2 linked regions of the Mesorhizobium opportunistum WSM2075 genome follow. Each later gene encodes a partner of the first gene's protein in a complex. Links are inferred from orthologs where the notes say so. Each region holds a gene or a part of one and is shown in the gene's direction. Other genes may lie near its edges.

The links.
Region 2: the proteins of dnaN (region 1) and MESOP_RS20245 are in contact, whole or in part, in a solved structure (PDB 1OK7), measured with the Escherichia coli proteins. The link is inferred for Mesorhizobium opportunistum WSM2075 from one-to-one orthologs.

The regions. Positions count from the first base shown.
Region 1 is NC_015675.1:1,615-9,948, forward strand. What follows is about bases 9-2,969. They hold dnaN (DNA polymerase III subunit beta), read left to right. Parts: upstream 9-910; coding sequence 911-2,029; downstream 2,030-2,969. Other genes in these bases: dnaA (chromosomal replication initiator protein DnaA), read left to right, coding at 9-605; recF (DNA replication/repair protein RecF), read left to right, coding at 2,105-2,969. Outside these bases: more of dnaA, read left to right, coding at 1-8; more of recF, read left to right, coding at 2,970-3,238; MESOP_RS00020 (molybdopterin-synthase adenylyltransferase MoeB), read left to right, coding at 3,292-4,044; MESOP_RS00025 (GNAT family N-acetyltransferase), read left to right, coding at 4,047-4,535; MESOP_RS00030 (2-hydroxyacid dehydrogenase), read right to left, coding at 4,556-5,557; MESOP_RS00035 (SH3 domain-containing protein), read left to right, coding at 5,706-6,266; MESOP_RS00040 (DUF4260 domain-containing protein), read right to left, coding at 6,256-6,636; iron response transcriptional regulator IrrA, read right to left, coding at 6,659-7,126; 3-hydroxyacyl-[acyl-carrier-protein] dehydratase FabA, read left to right, coding at 7,368-7,883; fabB (beta-ketoacyl-ACP synthase I), read left to right, coding at 7,933-8,334. UniProt on the Escherichia coli protein: Confers DNA tethering and processivity to DNA polymerases and other proteins. Acts as a clamp, forming a ring around DNA (a reaction catalyzed by the clamp-loading complex) which diffuses in an ATP-independent manner freely and bidirectionally along dsDNA.
Region 2 is NC_015675.1:4,201,529-4,209,804, reverse strand. What follows is about bases 5,027-7,929. They hold MESOP_RS20245 (DNA polymerase IV), read left to right. Parts: upstream 5,027-5,765; coding sequence 5,766-7,094; downstream 7,095-7,929. Other genes in these bases: MESOP_RS20235 (DMT family transporter), read left to right, coding at 7,839-7,929; MESOP_RS20240 (hypothetical protein), read right to left, coding at 7,138-7,644; MESOP_RS20250 (GNAT family N-acetyltransferase), read right to left, coding at 5,112-5,699; MESOP_RS20255 (hypothetical protein), read right to left, coding at 5,027-5,089. Outside these bases: MESOP_RS20275 (PleD family two-component system response regulator), read right to left, coding at 465-1,838; MESOP_RS20270 (response regulator), read right to left, coding at 1,872-2,288; MESOP_RS20265 (DUF3572 domain-containing protein), read left to right, coding at 2,491-2,790; MESOP_RS20260 (hypothetical protein), read left to right, coding at 2,787-3,440; more of MESOP_RS20255, read right to left, coding at 3,491-5,026; more of MESOP_RS20235, read left to right, coding at 7,930-8,276. UniProt on the Escherichia coli protein: Poorly processive, error-prone DNA polymerase involved in translesion repair and untargeted mutagenesis. Copies undamaged DNA at stalled replication forks, which arise in vivo from mismatched or misaligned primer ends.

The DNA.
Region 1 (8,334 bases):
AACTGGAATCGCTCGAACCGCGGGTACGCTCGCGTCTCAACGGCGGCGTCGCGCTCGAAATGTCGGCGCCCGATTTCGCCATGCGCCTCGGCATGCTCAAACTGCGCCTGGCCACCGCCAGGGTCGACGACGCATCGCTCGACATCTCGGAGGAAATCCTCAACCACGTCGCCCGCACCGTGACCGGCAGCGGCCGCGAACTGGAAGGCGCCTTCAATCAGCTGCTGTTCCGTCAGTCGTTCGAGCCGCAGATCACCATCGACCGCATCGACGAGATCCTCGGCCACATCTATCGCACCGGCGAACCGAAGCGGGTCCGGATCGAGGATATCCAGCGCATCGTGGCGCGCCACTACAACGTGTCGAAGACCGAATTGCTGTCCAACCGGCGCACGCGCACCATCGTCAAGCCGCGGCAGGTCGCCATGTACCTGTCAAAGGTGATGACGCCGCGTTCGCTGCCCGAAATCGGACGGCGTTTCGGCGGCCGCGACCACACCACGGTGCTGCACGCCGTGCGCAAGATCGAGGATTTGTCCGGCAACGACAACACGCTGGCGCAGGAACTCGAGCTGCTGCGGCGCCTGATCAACGACCAGGCCTGACCGATCCGGGACAGGCAAGCCAGAACCGCGCTGGAATTCAATGACTTGCTTGCAATGCCATGGGCCAGGAACGGGCGCACGGCATTGCCTGGAGACGATCCGGATTCCCGATTCTGCCCAGCGGCTGGCGGTCTTCGTACCCTTTATCCCCAGAAAGGCCGTGCAGCCGGCCCGAACCGGTCGCGCGGGCTTGCGTTTGCAGGCTTTTTCCTGTCAGTTTACGCAGATTCTGAGCCTGTTCAGACCTTTCGCGGGGCGCCGCCAGCCGGAGACCCGCTCATCCTTTCAAGCGAGCCTGTTTCGTCATGCGTGTTATCCTGGAACGGTCCAATCTCCTGAAGTCGCTCAACCACGTCCACCGTGTGGTCGAACGGCGCAACACCATACCGATCCTGTCCAACGTGCTGCTCAGCGCCGAAGGCGCAAGCCTCGAAATGAAGGCCACCGACCTTGACCTGGAGGTGACGGAAGCGACGCCGGCCAAGGTCGAGCGCGGCGGGGCGACGACGGTTCCGGCGCACCTGCTCTACGATATCGTGCGCAAGCTCTCCGACGGCGCCGAGGTGATGTTGAAGACGGATGAAGACGGCAACGCAATGACGGTGACGTCCGGACGCTCAAGCTTCCGCCTGCAGTGCCTGCCGCAATCCGATTTTCCCGAGCTATCGGCCGGATCCTTCTCGCATATCTTCCGCCTCGATTCGGTTGCCCTGAAGGGACTGATCGAGAAGACGCAGTTCGCCATTTCCACCGAAGAGACGCGCTACTATCTCAACGGCATCTACCTGCACACGCACGAGGTCGGCGGCAAGCTGAAGCTGCGCTCGGTGGCGACCGACGGCCACCGCCTGGCACGCGCCGAGATCGATGCGCCGGCTGGCTCCGAGGGCATGCCGGGCATCATCATTCCGCGCAAGACGGTGAGCGAGCTGCAGAAGCTGGTCGACGATCCGGATGTCGCCGTGACCACCGAACTGTCGGACACCAAGATCCGCTTCACCATCGGCAGCGTCGTCCTGACCTCGAAGCTGATCGACGGCACCTTCCCGGATTATCAGCGGGTCATTCCGACCGGCAACGACAAGAAGCTGATCCTCGACCGCCAGAGCTTTGCCGCCGCGGTCGACCGGGTCTCGACCATTTCCTCCGAACGCGGCCGTGCGGTGAAGCTTTCGATCAGCGAAGGCCAGGTGACGCTCGCGGTCAACAACCCGGATTCAGGCAGCGCCACGGAAGAACTGGCGGCGGACTATTCGTCGGACCCGATCGAGATCGGCTTCAATGCCAAGTATCTGCTCGATGTCGCCGCGCAGCTGACCGGCACGGAAGCGAAATTCATGCTGGCCGATGCCGGTTCGCCGACGCTGATCCACGACATGGCCGACGAGACCGCGCTTTACGTGCTGATGCCGATGCGGGTATAGCCCGCGCGGCGGTTGCCTCGCGGCACGGCCGGCAGCGAAAGCTATGTTGCGGCGACTTCTGTAGGCGGATAGCGGTTGCCAGGACAAACCCATATAAGTAAGCTAACACTTACTAATTTCCGCAATTATGCGGCGCTGGCGATCGACCTCGCGCCAGGCGCGGTGGTCTTTTCCGGCGACAACGGTGCCGGCAAGACCAATCTCCTCGAAGCAATTTCCTTTCTGACGCCCGGGCGTGGCCTGCGCCGCGCTCCCTACGCCGATGTCGCGCGCGCGGGCGGCGACGGCGGCTTTGCACTGCACGCAAGGCTCGACGGGCCCGACGGCCAGGTCGAGATCGGCACCGGCATTTCCGGCGGTGACAGCGAGGGCGGCAGGCGGGTGCGTATCAACGGCGCCACCGCACGGTCGGCCGAGGACATGCTGGAATGGCTGCGCGTCGTGTGGCTGACACCGGCCATGGATACGTTGTTCACCGGGCCGGCCGCGGATCGCCGGCGGTTTCTCGACCGATTGGTGCTGGCGATCGATCCCGGTCACGGCCAGCGCGCCCTGGATTACGAGAAGGCGATGCGGGGCCGTAACCGCCTGCTTACCGAAAATTCGCGGGACGACCGCTGGTTCGAGGCGATCGAGATACAGATGGCCGAGACCGGGGTCGCCATCGCCGCGGCACGCGCCGAGATGGTGCGCCTGCTGGCCGCCATGATCGACAGGCTGCCCGACAGCGGGCCATTCCCGCAGGCCGATATCGGCCTTGCAGGCGATCTGGAAGCCGAGATCGCCGGCACGCCGGCGGTCGATGTCGAGGAGCGGTTCCGGCGGGCGCTTGCCGATGGCCGTGACCGCGACCGCGCCGCCGGGCGCACGCTCGAGGGCCCGCACCGGTCGGATCTCTTGGTCCGGCATCGCCCCAAGGCGATGCCGGCCGAGCTCTGCTCGACCGGCGAGCAGAAGGCATTGCTGGTCGGTATCGTTCTGTCGCATGCCCGGCTGACCGGCGAGGTGTCCGGGATGACACCGATCCTGCTGCTCGACGAGATCGCAGCACATCTCGACGGAGGACGGCGGGCGGCACTGTTTTCGATCCTCGAGGAGTTGAACTGCCAGGCTTTCATGACGGGAACCGATGCGGCGCTGTTTTCCAGCCTGCAGGGCCGCGCGCAGTTCCTGACGGTCGACCACGGCATCGTTGGGCCAACCGTCTAGATTTTTGTTGCATGGATGTCGTCAAGGTTTTTGACCCGCTATATGGTCCTGATATGACCAATGCGCTCACCGCCGACGAGATCGAACGCTATGCCCGCCACATCGTGCTGCCGGAGGTCGGCGGCTCCGGCCAGCAGAAGCTCAAGCAAGCACGCGTGCTGGTGATCGGCGCCGGTGGCTTGGGTGCGCCGGTGCTCGAATATCTTGCGGCAGCCGGCGTCGGTACGCTCGGCATCGTCGACGACGACACCGTGTCGCTCTCCAACCTGCAGCGTCAGGTCATTCACGGCACCGATACTGTCGGCCTGCTGAAAACCCATAGCGCCGAGGCCGCAATCGCCCGCATCAATCCCAACACCAACGTCGAGACGCACACATTCCGGCTGACCGCGGACAACGCCCCTGCGCTGGTCGCTCGCTATGACATGGTCGTCGACGGTTCCGACAATTTCGAGACCCGCTACGTGGTGGCCGATGCCTGCGCGAGCGAGCACAAGCCCTTGGTGCATGCCGCCGTCGGTCGTTTCGACGGCTCGGTGACCGTGCTGAAGCCTTTCGAGGACGGCAAGGATGGCAAGCCGAACCCCGGCTATCGCGACCTGTTCCCGGAAGCCCCGCCGCCGGGCCTGGTGCCGTCCTGCGCCGAGGCCGGGGTGCTTGGCGCGTTGACCGGCGTTGTCGGCACGCTGCAGGCAATGGAGGCGATCAAGCTGATCACCGGCATCGGCGAGCCGCTGGTCGGCCGGCTGCTGCTCTACGATGCGCTCGCCGCGCGCTTCGAAACGATCCGCTACAAGAGAGGCTGACCTTGGCGCGGACCTCGGCGCCCTCGATTACCCGAATCCCGGCCGACTTCGACCGCTGGGATGACGTGCTCGCACTCATCATGCGCGCCTTCGCCTTCATGGACGGCGTCATCGATCCGCCGTCATCGGCTCACCGGCTCACCGTCGATTCCCTGCGCGACAAGGCCCGCCTGGAGAGCGGCTTCGTGGCTCTCGACAGCGACAGGATCGTCGGCTGCGTCTTTGCCATCGAAAGGGCTGACGACTTCTATGTCGGCAAGCTCGCCGTCGAGCCGGACTGCCAAGGACAAGGCATCGGCCGGCGGCTGATGCGGGCGGTCGAAATTCTTGCGCTCGACCGCGGCAAGGCAGCATTGGAGCTCCAGACGCGGATCGAGCTCACCGCCAATCACGCCGCCTTTGCCCGCCTCGGCTTTCACGAGACCGAACGGACGGCGCATGAGGGCTACAGCAGGCCGACCTCGATCACCATGCGCAAGGCCCTTTCGTAAGACCCTGGCTTCATTTGCCGTCAGGTTCGGAGCGGCAGCACGCGATCCGGCGGCCGATGGCCATCGACGAAAGCCCGGATGTTGATGATGACCTTCTCGCCCATGTCGATACGGCCCTCCAGCGTCGCCGAGCCCATATGCGGCAACAGCACGACCTTGTTCCTTGCGGCAAGCTTGAGCAGCTTGCCGTTGAGCGCCGGCTCGTGCTCGTAGACGTCGAGGCCGGCGCCGGCGATCTTGCCGTCCTGGATCAGCTTGACCAGCGCTTCCTCATCGATGATGTCGCCGCGCGCGGTGTTGACGATGTAGGCCGTCGGCTGCAGCAAGGCCAGCCGCCGCGCCGACAGGAGATGGAAGGTGGCTGGCGTCGACGGACAATTGACCGAGATGATGTCCATGCGGGCCAACATCTGGTCGAGGCTCTCCCAGTAGGTCGCCTCCAGCCCGTCCTCGACGGCCGGCAGCACGCGATGGCGATTGTGATAGTGGATGGAAAGGCCGAAAGCCTTGGCCCGCCTCGCCACAGCCGTGCCGATGCGGCCCATGCCGACAATGCCCAGCCGCTTGCCCCAGATGCGCCGGCCAAGCATCCAGGTCGGCGACCAGCCGACCCATTTCTTGTCGCCGGTGAGCACGTTGGCGCCTTCCGCCAGCCGGCGCGGCACCGCCAGCATCAGCGCCATGGTCATGTCGGCGGTATCTTCGGTGAGCACGTTGGGCGTGTTGGTGACGGTGATCCCCTTCTTGGCAGCCGCCGCCACGTCGATCTTGTCGACGCCATTGCCGAAATTGGCGATCAGTTTGAGGTTGTCGCCGGCCTGGGCGATCAGTGCGGCGTCGATCTGGTCGGTCACGGTCGGCACCAGAACGTCGGCTTCCTTGACCGCGGCAACCAGCTCCGGCTGCGTCATCGGCCGGTCCTCGACATTCAGCCTCGCGTCGAACAGTTCGCGCATGCGGGTCTCGACCGGGTCGGGCAGCTTTCGCGTGATGACCACGAGAGGCTTCTTTTTGCCTGCCATTGTTTCCCTCGTTGAGACCTCTTTAACCAAGACCGGCGAAACTGAAAGCCGGTCGCGGTAGCCGATTTACCCATGTAACAAGCGGTGCCGCCGAAGACAAAGAAAAAGGGGCGCAGCAGCCATCAGGCCGGCGCCGAAAGGAACGAAAGTGTCTGGTTTCGCGTCGCTTCGCCTGGTCCTCAGCGCAGCATTTCTCGGCACTCTCCTCTATTCTCCGCTCGCGGCGGCGCAGGGCGCGGCCGCACCTGCCCAGGGCGCCGTCACGCTGGGGCCGAGCGGCCTGCCGCTGCCGCGATTCGTCAGCCTGAAATCCGGACGCGTCAACTCGCGCGTCGGCCCGGGGGCCAATTACTCGGTCGACTGGATGTATATGAAGGCCGGCCTGCCGATGGAGATCATCCAGGAATTCGATACGTGGCGCCGCGTGCGTGATGCCGACGGTTCGGAAGGTTGGATCAACCAGTCGCTGCTTTCAGGCCGGCGTACCGCGATCATTGCGCCCTGGCAGCGCGGCAAGGGTGCCCAGATCAACCTTCTGAACAGCCCGGACAAGGACGCCAGGGTGATAGCGATCGTCGAGCCGGGCGTCATGGGCATGATCAAGTCCTGCGACGGCCAGTGGTGCGAAATGACGCTCGGCGGCCACACCGGCTGGCTCGCCCAGTCGACGGTGTGGGGCGCCTATCCCGGCGAGCGGGTCAAGGACTGAACGCCCCCGGTTTGCGCCCGATGCGGCCCAGATGAGTATCCTGAAAGCCGGTCGACAGCTTGAGGCCGTAGCCCAAGGAACGGTCGATGGCGATGTGGGCGATCCAGATCAGCGCGACCGTGATAGCGGCCGCATTGCCTAGCAGGTGGCCGGCGAGCAGCAGAAGCACCGGTGCGATCAGCATATGCAAGGCGTTGTAAGCTATCGCGCCAAGGCGCGGCCCACCGAGGTAGCCGAGCATCGACAGATCCGGCGCCAGGATAAGCACGGCAAAGAGCCACCAGGAAATGCCCGACGAAGCGTAGAAGACAATAGCGGCCACCGCCACGACGACCCATTCGAGCCGGATTATCAGGTCGAGGGGTTTCATTCCGATTGTCCGGCCAAGCGGATTATTCTGGCTTCGCCGACTGTTCTGGCCCTGCCGGTGATTCCTGGCGCTTGGGACGCAGCCTCACCACGATATCGACATTGGCGATTTCCATGCCCTCGGGCGGGTCAGGCAGGTTGGTGACCGTCACCGGGCCGTTGGCGATGTCGAAAATCCGGTTTTCGCCCTCGATGTAGAAATGGTGGTGGTCGGAAGTGTTGGTGTCGAAATAGGTTTTCGCGCCCTCGACGGCGAGGATGCGCAGCAGCCCCGCCTGGGTAAACTGGTGAAGCGCGTTGTAGACGGTGGCCAGCGACACCGGCACGCCGGCGGCCAGCGCCTCCTCATGCAGTTCCTCGGCCGACAAATGGCGGTCGCCCTTGGCGAAGAGCAGGTCGGCCAGCGCGATGCGCTGACGCGTCGGCCTCAGGCCGGCTTCACGTACCCGCTTGTCCACAGCGACATTTTCCTTCCGGCAGCCCCGGTCCATCTGGTCTTCCAAGCTCACAGTCCCGCTTCAAGACACGCCCAGAATGGCAAAAAAATGAATGTCTGCCGAAACCGGACCCCTGTTGACATATATTCTGTCGCCGGAATGCGATCAATAGCGCGCATTGACCCGGGCAGACTGGCGGGTTAAGCGCAAACGCCGGTTTCCGGCCTGAAACAGATTGTGTTAGGACACCGACGACAAGGGCGCGTTACCGCCCGGACGAATGGGGATGAGATTGATGGCGGGTAAACCCAGCTACGACTACGACGAATTGCTGGCCTGCGCCCGCGGCGAGCTGTTCGGAGAGGGCAATGCCCAGCTGCCCTACCCGCCCATGCTGATGTTCGACCGCATCACCGAGATCAGTGAAACGGGCGGTGCCTTCGACAAGGGTTTCATCCGCGCGGAATTCGACATCAAGCCGGATCTTTGGTTCTTCGCCTGCCACTTCATCGGCAATCCGATCATGCCTGGATGCCTCGGCCTCGACGCCCTGTGGCAGTTGACCGGCTTCTACCTCGGCTGGCTCGGCGAACCCGGCAAGGGAATGGCGCTGTCGACCGGTGAGGTCAAGTTCAAGGGCATGGTCACCCCATCGGTGAAGAAGGTCGAATATGGCGTCGATTTCAAGCGCGTGATGCGCGGCAGGCTGGTCCTGGGCATCGCCGATGGCTGGATGAAGGCGGATGGCGAGCCCATATATGCGGCGACGGACCTGAAAGTCGGTCTGTCGAAGCAGTCGGCGGTCGCTTGACCGCAGCCCTGGCCGATCCACTGGCCAGCATCCCTGGAAGGAGTTGCGAATGAGACGTGTCGTAGTCACAGGCATCGGCATCGTGTCGTCGATCGGAAACAATGCCAACGAGGTGCAGACCTCGCTGCATGACGCCAGATCCGGCATCAGCTTCTCCGATTCCTTCGCCGAGCACGGCTTCCGCTGCCAGGTCTGGGGAGCGCCGACGCTCGACCCGTCCGCCATGATCGACCGCCGCGCGATGCGCTTCCTGTCGCAGGGCGCGGCCTGGAACCACGTCGCCATGGACCAGGCGATCGCGGATGCGGGCCTCGGCGAGGACGACGTCACCAATGAACGCACCGGCATTGTCATGGGCTCGGGCGGGCCTTCCACCCGCACCATCGTCGAGGCGGCCGAAACAACGCTCAAGAACGGCAGTCCCAAGCGCATCGGCCCGTTCGCGGTGCCG
Region 2 (8,276 bases), 4.2 Mb from region 1 along the record:
ATGAAATGGAGGGGCATGGACTCTCCCTCCCCTGATGAACGGCGTAAGACCCTCGCATTGCGGCGTGGCAGTGCGTCACACGCGATTGAGCCGTCACGGTCCAGGGAGAGTCGAGATTTTTCATGTGCAAAAAAAGCCCCGAAATTACCGGGGCTTGGCGCAGAGTCCTGATGTCATTTTCAGGAAAGGGGGCCGGTCGGCGTTTGGCAGCGGTACGAGGAGGCCACTATTTGCCAGCGCCGGCCGGCCGACCCCACGGACCCAGGAGATGCGGCGGACCTGAGCATCATGGGGTATTCTGGGGATCGAGCCGGCTATCTATCCTCGTGCCGGCTTCGTCTTGACCAGCACATTTGCGCAAGAGCTTATGAAAATCAACACTTTCTTAACCAATGCTCGGAAATCGCTTGGATTAAGGTAAACGGGTAACCCTGTCGGGTTGACTGGATAATCGGGCCTGGGCGCTACGCCGCCTTGGCGACGACGCGGTTGCGGCCGCCGCTCTTGGCTTCATAGAGCGCGAGATCGGCGCGCTTCATCAGCGCCGCCACCGTATCCACCCCCTTCAGAACCGACGACACGCCAACGCTGACGGTGACCTCGATCGTCTTGCCGTCGGCGCCGATGGAAAACGGCTGTTGGGCGATTTCAGCGCGGATGCGTTCGGCCACCTTCTCAGCCACGGCGCCATCGGTATCCGGCATCACCACCACGAACTCCTCGCCGCCGAACCGGCAGGCAAGGTCGATGCCGCGAACGTTCTTGCGCAGCCGCCGCGCGAACTCCCGCAGCACCTCGTCGCCGCCGTCATGGCCATGCGTGTCATTGATCGCCTTGAAGCGGTCGAGATCGGTGATCATCACCGAAAGCGGCCTGCGCCGCGCCACGGCGCGGTCGAACAGCGTCTGCAGGTGGCTGTCGAGATAGCGGCGGTTGTGCAGCCCGGTAAGGCCGTCGGTCACCGCCATTTCGATGGTCTGGGTGACGCTGGCGCGCAATTGGTCGTTGTAGCGCTTGCGGCGCACCTGGGTGCGCAGCCGCGCCGTCAGCTCCTGCTGGTCGATCGGGCGCATCAGATAGTCGTTGATGCCGAGCTCGAGGCCACGGATGATGCGCTCCTCCTCGCCCTCATCCGCCAAAAGGATGATCGGCACGAAACGGGTGCGGTCGAGCGAACGCAGCTGCGAGCAGAGCCTGAGCGGGTCGAAATCGGCGAACGCCGTCGAGATCATCACGCATTCATAGGGTGTCTCGGCAGCCTGGAAGAAACCGGCATGCGGATCGCTGGTGACGTCGAGGTCGGCGCGGTCGCGCAGCATCTTCTGGATGCGCTCGACCGACGATTTACGTTCGTCGATCAAAAGCACTTTCGGCACCGTGTCCTCGGACGCGAAATTGCGGCTGAGCAGTTCCTCGATGCCGATGTTGCGCGTCGTCGAGGCGCGCAGCCTGAGTTCGTCGGTCAGCGATTTCAGCCGGACCAGGCTTTTGACGCGCGTCATCAGCTGCAGGTCGTTGACCGGCTTGGTCAGGAAATCGTCGGCGCCGGCCTCGAGCCCGCGCACGCGGTCGGAAACCTGGTCGAGCGCGGTGATCATCACCACCGGGATGTGCGATGTCGCCGGATCGCTCTTCAGCCGGCGGCAGACCTCGAACCCGTCCATGTCGGGCATCATCACGTCGAGCAGCACGACGTCGACCTTGCCGTTCTCGCAGGTCTCGATCGCATCGGGCCCATTGGTGGCGGTCAGCACCTCGAAATATTCGGCCAGCAGCCGGACCTCCAGCAGCCTCACATTGGCAGGGATGTCGTCGACGACGAGGATCCGCGCGGTCATTTCATAAGGCTCCGGCTCGGCTGGAAGGGCGCATCAGGCATCGCCCAGGTAGGATTTGATGGTTTCGATGAAACGCGGCACCGAGATCGGCTTCGAAATATAGGCCTCGCAGCCGCCCTGGCGGATGCGCTCCTCATCGCCCTTCATGGCGAAGGCGGTCACGGCGATGACCGGGATGACATGCAAATCGTCGTCTTCCTTCAGCCATTTGGTCACTTCCAGTCCCGACACTTCGGGCAGTTGGATGTCCATCAGGATGAGATCCGGCCGATGCTGGCGCGCCAGGTCGAGCGCCTCAAGACCGTTGCGGGTGCGCACTGTCTCGTAGCCGCTGGCTTCTATGAGGTCTCGAAAGAGCTTCATGTTGAGCTCATTGTCCTCGACGATCATGACCTTCTTAGGCATCGACATCCCGTCCCGGCCGTCACTCCGCTCGAAGGCGGCCGTCATGCGCACTTCCGTTGAACGCACCAAACCCTGCTTCACTATACGGCAATATGATTGACGAAACGGAAACCCTCGGGCTGCAAAGCGTCGCGAATTCCACCTCGCCTCCCGCGCGTCCAAAAGGCGCGCCGCGCTGTAAAGGCTTGCCGCAAGCAGATCTTGCCATTACTGCGGGAGAGACTCATTCCACACACCGAAGGTAGTGATGGCAAACGCGGCGTCAATGCGCGAAGAGGCTGAAACCATTGCCGTCAAGGCACTGGGCTTCGTCGCTTCCGATCCGGAGCTGTTGCCGCGTTTCCTGGCGATCACCGGGATAGAGGCGCATTCCATCCGCCGGGCCGCCGGCGAGCCGGGTTTCCTGGCCGGTGTCCTGCAGTTCATTCTCGCCCACGAGCCGACCCTGATGCGCTTTGCCGAGGAAACCGGTACGCCGCCGGCAGCCGTCGGCAAGGCATTGCGGGCGCTGCCGCTCGGCGACGACAATCACGAGCATTCCATATGAGCGACGATCCGGAGACCGCGCGCCAGATCGAGGAACTGGCGGCCGACGACAGGCCATTGCTGGTGCTCGATGTCGACGATGTTGTGCTCGAATTCATCCGGCCCTTCCCGGACTTCCTCAAGTCGCGCGGTTACGGCCTGACGCTGGCCTCCTTCCGCCTGACCGGCAACATTGCCGAAACGGCCAGCGGCCGGCTGATCGAACAGCCCGAGGTGACGGCGCTCCTGGGCGATTTCTTCGACGCGCAGGCCGATTGGCAGAGCATCACCGATGGCGCCGCGGAAGCGCTGGCGGGGCTTGGCGGCCGCGCGGAAATCATCCTCTTGACCGCCATGCCGCACAGGCATCGCGCCGTGCGCCGTGCCCATCTCGATGCCCTGGGGCTAGGCTATCCGCTGTTGACCACCGAGATGGCCAAAGGGCCGGCAGTGGCCAGGCTGCGCGGCAAGAGCGGCCGGCCGGTGGTCTTCGTCGACGATCAGCCGCACAATCTGGCGTCGGTGCGGGAAGCGGTGGCCGACGCAGATCTTTTCCACTTGATGGCCGACAATTCGCTGCGCGCGTTCCTACCGCCGGTCGCGAACGACGTCATCGTCGTGCAGGACTGGCGCGAAGCCGCGCCCAAGATCGCGGGCGCGCTGAGGCTCTGAGGCAATTCCAGACGGAAAACTTTTCCCGGAATTACTCGAGGGCCGAACCTTCAAGGATTCAGCTTCGCCCCTGATCCGCCATTGTCGCCGCCGCTGTCGTCGTCCTCGCCATCACCATCGTCGACGCTGTCGTCCACCGCCGGATCGGCGGGCTTCAGCATGACGCCATTGACGGTGACCGAGCCGTCGGCCTTTGTGCTGACAACCCATTCCAACTTGCCGTCCGGCAGCGTCTTGGCAAACCCTTTCACGACGAGAGCCATAGGCACGTACTGCGCCACTTCGGGTTCGGACTTTGCCGCCTCCTGCAGACCCGCAACGATCTTGTCGAAGCCGGCGACATCGACTGTGAGATTTGCATCGGGCTTCTGGCCGAAGCTTGTCATCTCGCCTTCCAGCGCGATTTCCATGTCCTTGTTCTTCATGACGCTGTGGCCGATGACGACCTTCGGCGTCTTGGCCAGGAAGTCGGCTTTAAGCTGGTCGCCGAACTCGGCCGGCAGCGGTGGATTCTGATTGAGATCGAAGGCTTCGATCGCCTTCTTCGCCATACTGTCGAGGTCGATGTTGGCGCCGCCGAAATTCAGGTCGATATCGGTGGGCAGCAGTGCCACGCTCCAGCTCGGCAAAAGCTGCTGAGGCACCGTGAGCCCCGACGCCTTGATGCCGTAGCTGACCGTGCCGTTTTGCGAAACGCCGTCACTGCCGAACGCGGTGCTGAGCTGGGTCGCCCCGAACGTGCCGATCGGGCTGTCGACCGCGAAATCCTTGAAGCCATAGGTGCCGTCGATGCGCTCCCACACCGGAAGCGCGGCGAGCAGAAGCGACTTGAGTTGCGCCTGGTTTGCCTTCAGCGTCTTCTCGTCCTCATTGGCCACGGCAAACGCCAGGAGGTCGAGCAGCGGCTTGCTCTGCACGCCCTTGCCGCTGGCCTCCACGGAAAATTCCGGCGATTTCACGGTGACCGGAAAATTCAGCCCGCTCTCGGGATCATTGAATTTTATCGCCTCGACGAAGTTCGACATTTTCTGCGAGGTCGTGAAATCGACGCCGCCATTGGCAGCCTTGGTGGCGGCCAGGGTCGCGGTGCCGGCACCGGCGCTGACGTCCATCTGCTGCTTGGCATCCTTCGATGTCATCGTCATGCCTGCTATCGAACTGACGCCGCTGATGAACGCCGCCAGGCCGGGGTCGTAGACGCCGGAGCCCTTGCCGTCCTTGATCGACAACTGCGTGCTTTGCAGCCCTTCGGGCCCCTTGAATTCGAAGGACGCGCTTTGCGAAAAATCCATCGACACATCCCAGGTCCCGTCGCTGCGCGGCTTGACCAGCAGCGCGTAGGGCGCGAAGTCGAACTTCACCAGCCTCTGGTCGGGAAAACTCCCGGCAAGCGCCTTGAAATCGAACACGATCTTGTAGGCATCGCCTTCGGCCGAAACCTTCAGGATTCCCTTGTCGAGTGCCTGCTTGCCTACATAGCGGGACAGGTCATCGGACAATTGCTTCGCGCCCTGGCTGTCGACGGTCTGGCCGAAAGCGGGCGCGCTGAGCAGGAGCGCGGTAAAGGCAACTGGCAACATACGGTTCACGGGAATTCCCCTCTGGTCAAAAGGCAAAATCGCTTCGTACTTCTGGTAGGGAAATACCATCGCAACTGCAAGACGACGATGGTCAGGCGCGAGGCTCCAGCACCAGCCGCATCAATGGCCGGCCGGCCTTGCGTTCGACGAGCCTCTCGAAGCCGGCCTTCTCGAAGACCCGCGACGAGCCGACGAACAGCCCGAGCGAACGCGAATCGCGGGACAGGTCTATTGGACACGCCTCGACAAGCCGTGCGCCATTCCCGCGGGCAAACTCGACGCCACCTTCGACGAGCCGGTGCGTGATGCCCCTGCCGCGCGCCTTGGAGCGGATGAAAAAACACGAGATCGCCCAGACGGCCGGATCGGCAGCGTCGGCGGGATCGATCGGCGCCGAGCCCCTGCCCTTGTTGTTCCATTCGGGCACGTCGGCGCGCGGCCCGATCTGCATCCAGCCAACCGCCTTGCCGTCCTCGAAGGCCAGCAGACCCGGCGGCGGACCGGCTTCGATGCGTGCCTTGATGTGGTCCTTGTTGCGTTCACGGCTGCTCTCGCGCCGCGCTGCCGGCGCCAGCCGGAAATGCGTGCACCAGCAACCGTAGCAGGCGCCTTGCTTGCCGAAAAGGTCCTCGAAATCAGGCCAGAGCTCAGGCGCCAGCGGCACTATGGTCGTGCTCATACGGTTCTCCCCAGGCTAAGCTTGTCGCTGGCCTTGCACTGTCGTACCATTGCTTTTGTTCTCTTTATGTTCGCAGTGATGGCGGCTCCTGTCAACAATCCCGATCACGGTTTTTGCCGTGACTGCCTGACGTATCAGCGCAGTGAAACGCGCCGCTGCGAACGCTGCGGCAGCCCTCGCCTTGCCCGCCATCCAGAACTTTACCGGCTGCACCTCGCCCATATCGATTGCGATGCCTTCTATGCGGCGATCGAGAAGCGCGACAACCCGACGCTCAAGGACAAGCCGCTGATCATCGGCGGCGGCAAGCGCGGTGTGGTCTCCACCGCCTGCTACATCGCCCGCATCCGGGGCGTGCGCTCGGCGATGCCGATGTTCAAGGCGCTCGAGGCCTGCCCGGAAGCGGTCGTGATCCCGCCCAACATGGAGAAATACGTTCGTGTCGGCCGCGAGGTGCGCGCCATGATGCAGGCCCTGACGCCGCTGGTCGAGCCGCTGTCGATCGACGAGGCATTCCTCGATCTCTCTGGCACCGAACGGCTGCACGGCCTGCCGCCGGCGGTGGTGCTGGCGCGCTTTGCGCTGGCCGTCGAGAAGGAGATCGGCATCACCGTCTCCGCCGGCCTCTCCTACTGCAAGTTCCTCGCCAAGATCGCGTCGGACTTCCGCAAGCCGCGCGGCTTTTCGATCATCGGCGAGGCCGAGGCGGTCGGCTTCCTGGCGGTGCAGCCGGTGACCATGATCTGGGGCGTCGGCAAGGCGTTCAACGCCACGCTGGAGCGCGACGGCATCCGCACCATCGGCCAGCTTCAGAAGATGGAACGCGCCGACCTGATGCGCCGCTATGGCACGATGGGTGACCGGCTCTACCGGCTTTCGCGCGGCGAGGACGTGCGCCGCGTCGAGCCCGACCAGGACGCCAAGAGCGTCTCGGCCGAAACCACCTTCGACACCGACATCGCGTCGCTGGAGGAGCTCGTCTCGGTGCTGAGAGGCCTTTCGGAGAAGGTCTCGGCGAGGCTGAAAAAATCAGGCATCGCCGGACGCACCGTGGTGCTGAAGCTGAAGACCCAGGATTTCAGGCTGCGCACGCGCAATCGCCAGCTTGGCGATCCGACCAGGCTGGCGGATCGCATCTTTTCGACTGGCGTAGAGCTTCTGCGCAAGGAAACCGACGGAACGAAATTCCGATTGCTCGGCATCGGCGTCAGCGACCTCTCCGACGACGACAAGGCCGACCCGCCGGATCTGGTCGACCTCCAGTCGCGCAAACGCGCCATGGCCGAGGGCGCCATCGATGCCTTGCGCGACAAGTTCGGTCGCAAGGCGGTGGAAACCGGTTATACATTCGGCAAAGGGCGAGATGCCCATCCACCGGAGCCGCTCGAGGAATGACGCTGCCCCAGGGATGCGTCCACTACCCTCTGTGCATCGAGAATCAGGTACGCCTCAGATCGATCCGGCTCGTCACGATGCTCTTGCCGGTCTTTGGGTCGGTGTCGACAACCGTCAGCCGGATGCCGTTCTCGCCCGTCTTTTCGACCTTCATCTGCGCCTTCCGATCACCGTTGACATCCTTTGCCCAGCGAATGCCGAGATTGATCGCATTGCCCGAACGGCTGCCGTTGAGCTGTGCCGGCCCCGTCCGCGACCCGACATAGGTCCCGCTGTATTTCGCGCCGGCGGCCTTCAGGTCGGCGCTGATGGCACGCGTCACCACAATGAGCCCGCGGCAATTGCCGTCGAGCGCCAGTGACGTCGATGTCGCGTTCGATTTGAATGTGCAGGACACGTTCACCGTCGGCGCGTCGGTGGTGACCTTGACGATACCTTTGCCGGCGAAATTGCCCTTGAATGACTGCAGGAACTTGGCCTCGTCTGCATGTGCCGTACCGGTCGCGGCCAGAAGACATCCGGCAAGCGCGAATTGCGCGAATGGTCTCATCGAAACTCTCCTTGTCGAAATTGGAGGGCAAAACGTCTTGCGAAGCACGGCTGGATATCGGAACTCAACGCCCCTTGCCGTATCAGGTTCCACCCGCGGCATGACCGTTTTGCAACGCTGCCCATTGCAACTGGCCCAGAAGAATGGCGCAACTAGCGATTGCTCCAAAAGCCACGGCCTGCGACATAGCGGGCATGTCACCTGCCCCCTCCATTTCCAAGGCCGCTTTCTGGATGGCGCTGTCGATCGCCTCGTTCCTGGCGATGTCGGTGGCCGGCCGCGCCACGACGGCCGAACTCAATGTCTTCCAGGTGCTGGAACTGCGCTCGGTGATCGGCTTCTTCATCCTCCTGCCGCTGGTACTGACCAGCGGCGGCTTTACGGCGATGCGCACGCAGCGCCCCCTCGCCCATATCGCGCGCAACGTCATCCACTATACCGGGCAGGCTGCATGGCTCTACGCCTTGACCTTGATTCCGCTGGCGGTGCTGATTTCGATCGAATTCACGACACCGATCTGGACGGCGATCCTGGCGGTGACATTTCTCGGCGAAAGACTGAGCCGTCCGAAACTCGCGGCTGTCGTTCTCGGGCTGATCGGCGTGGTGGTCATCGTGCGTCCAGGGGTAGGC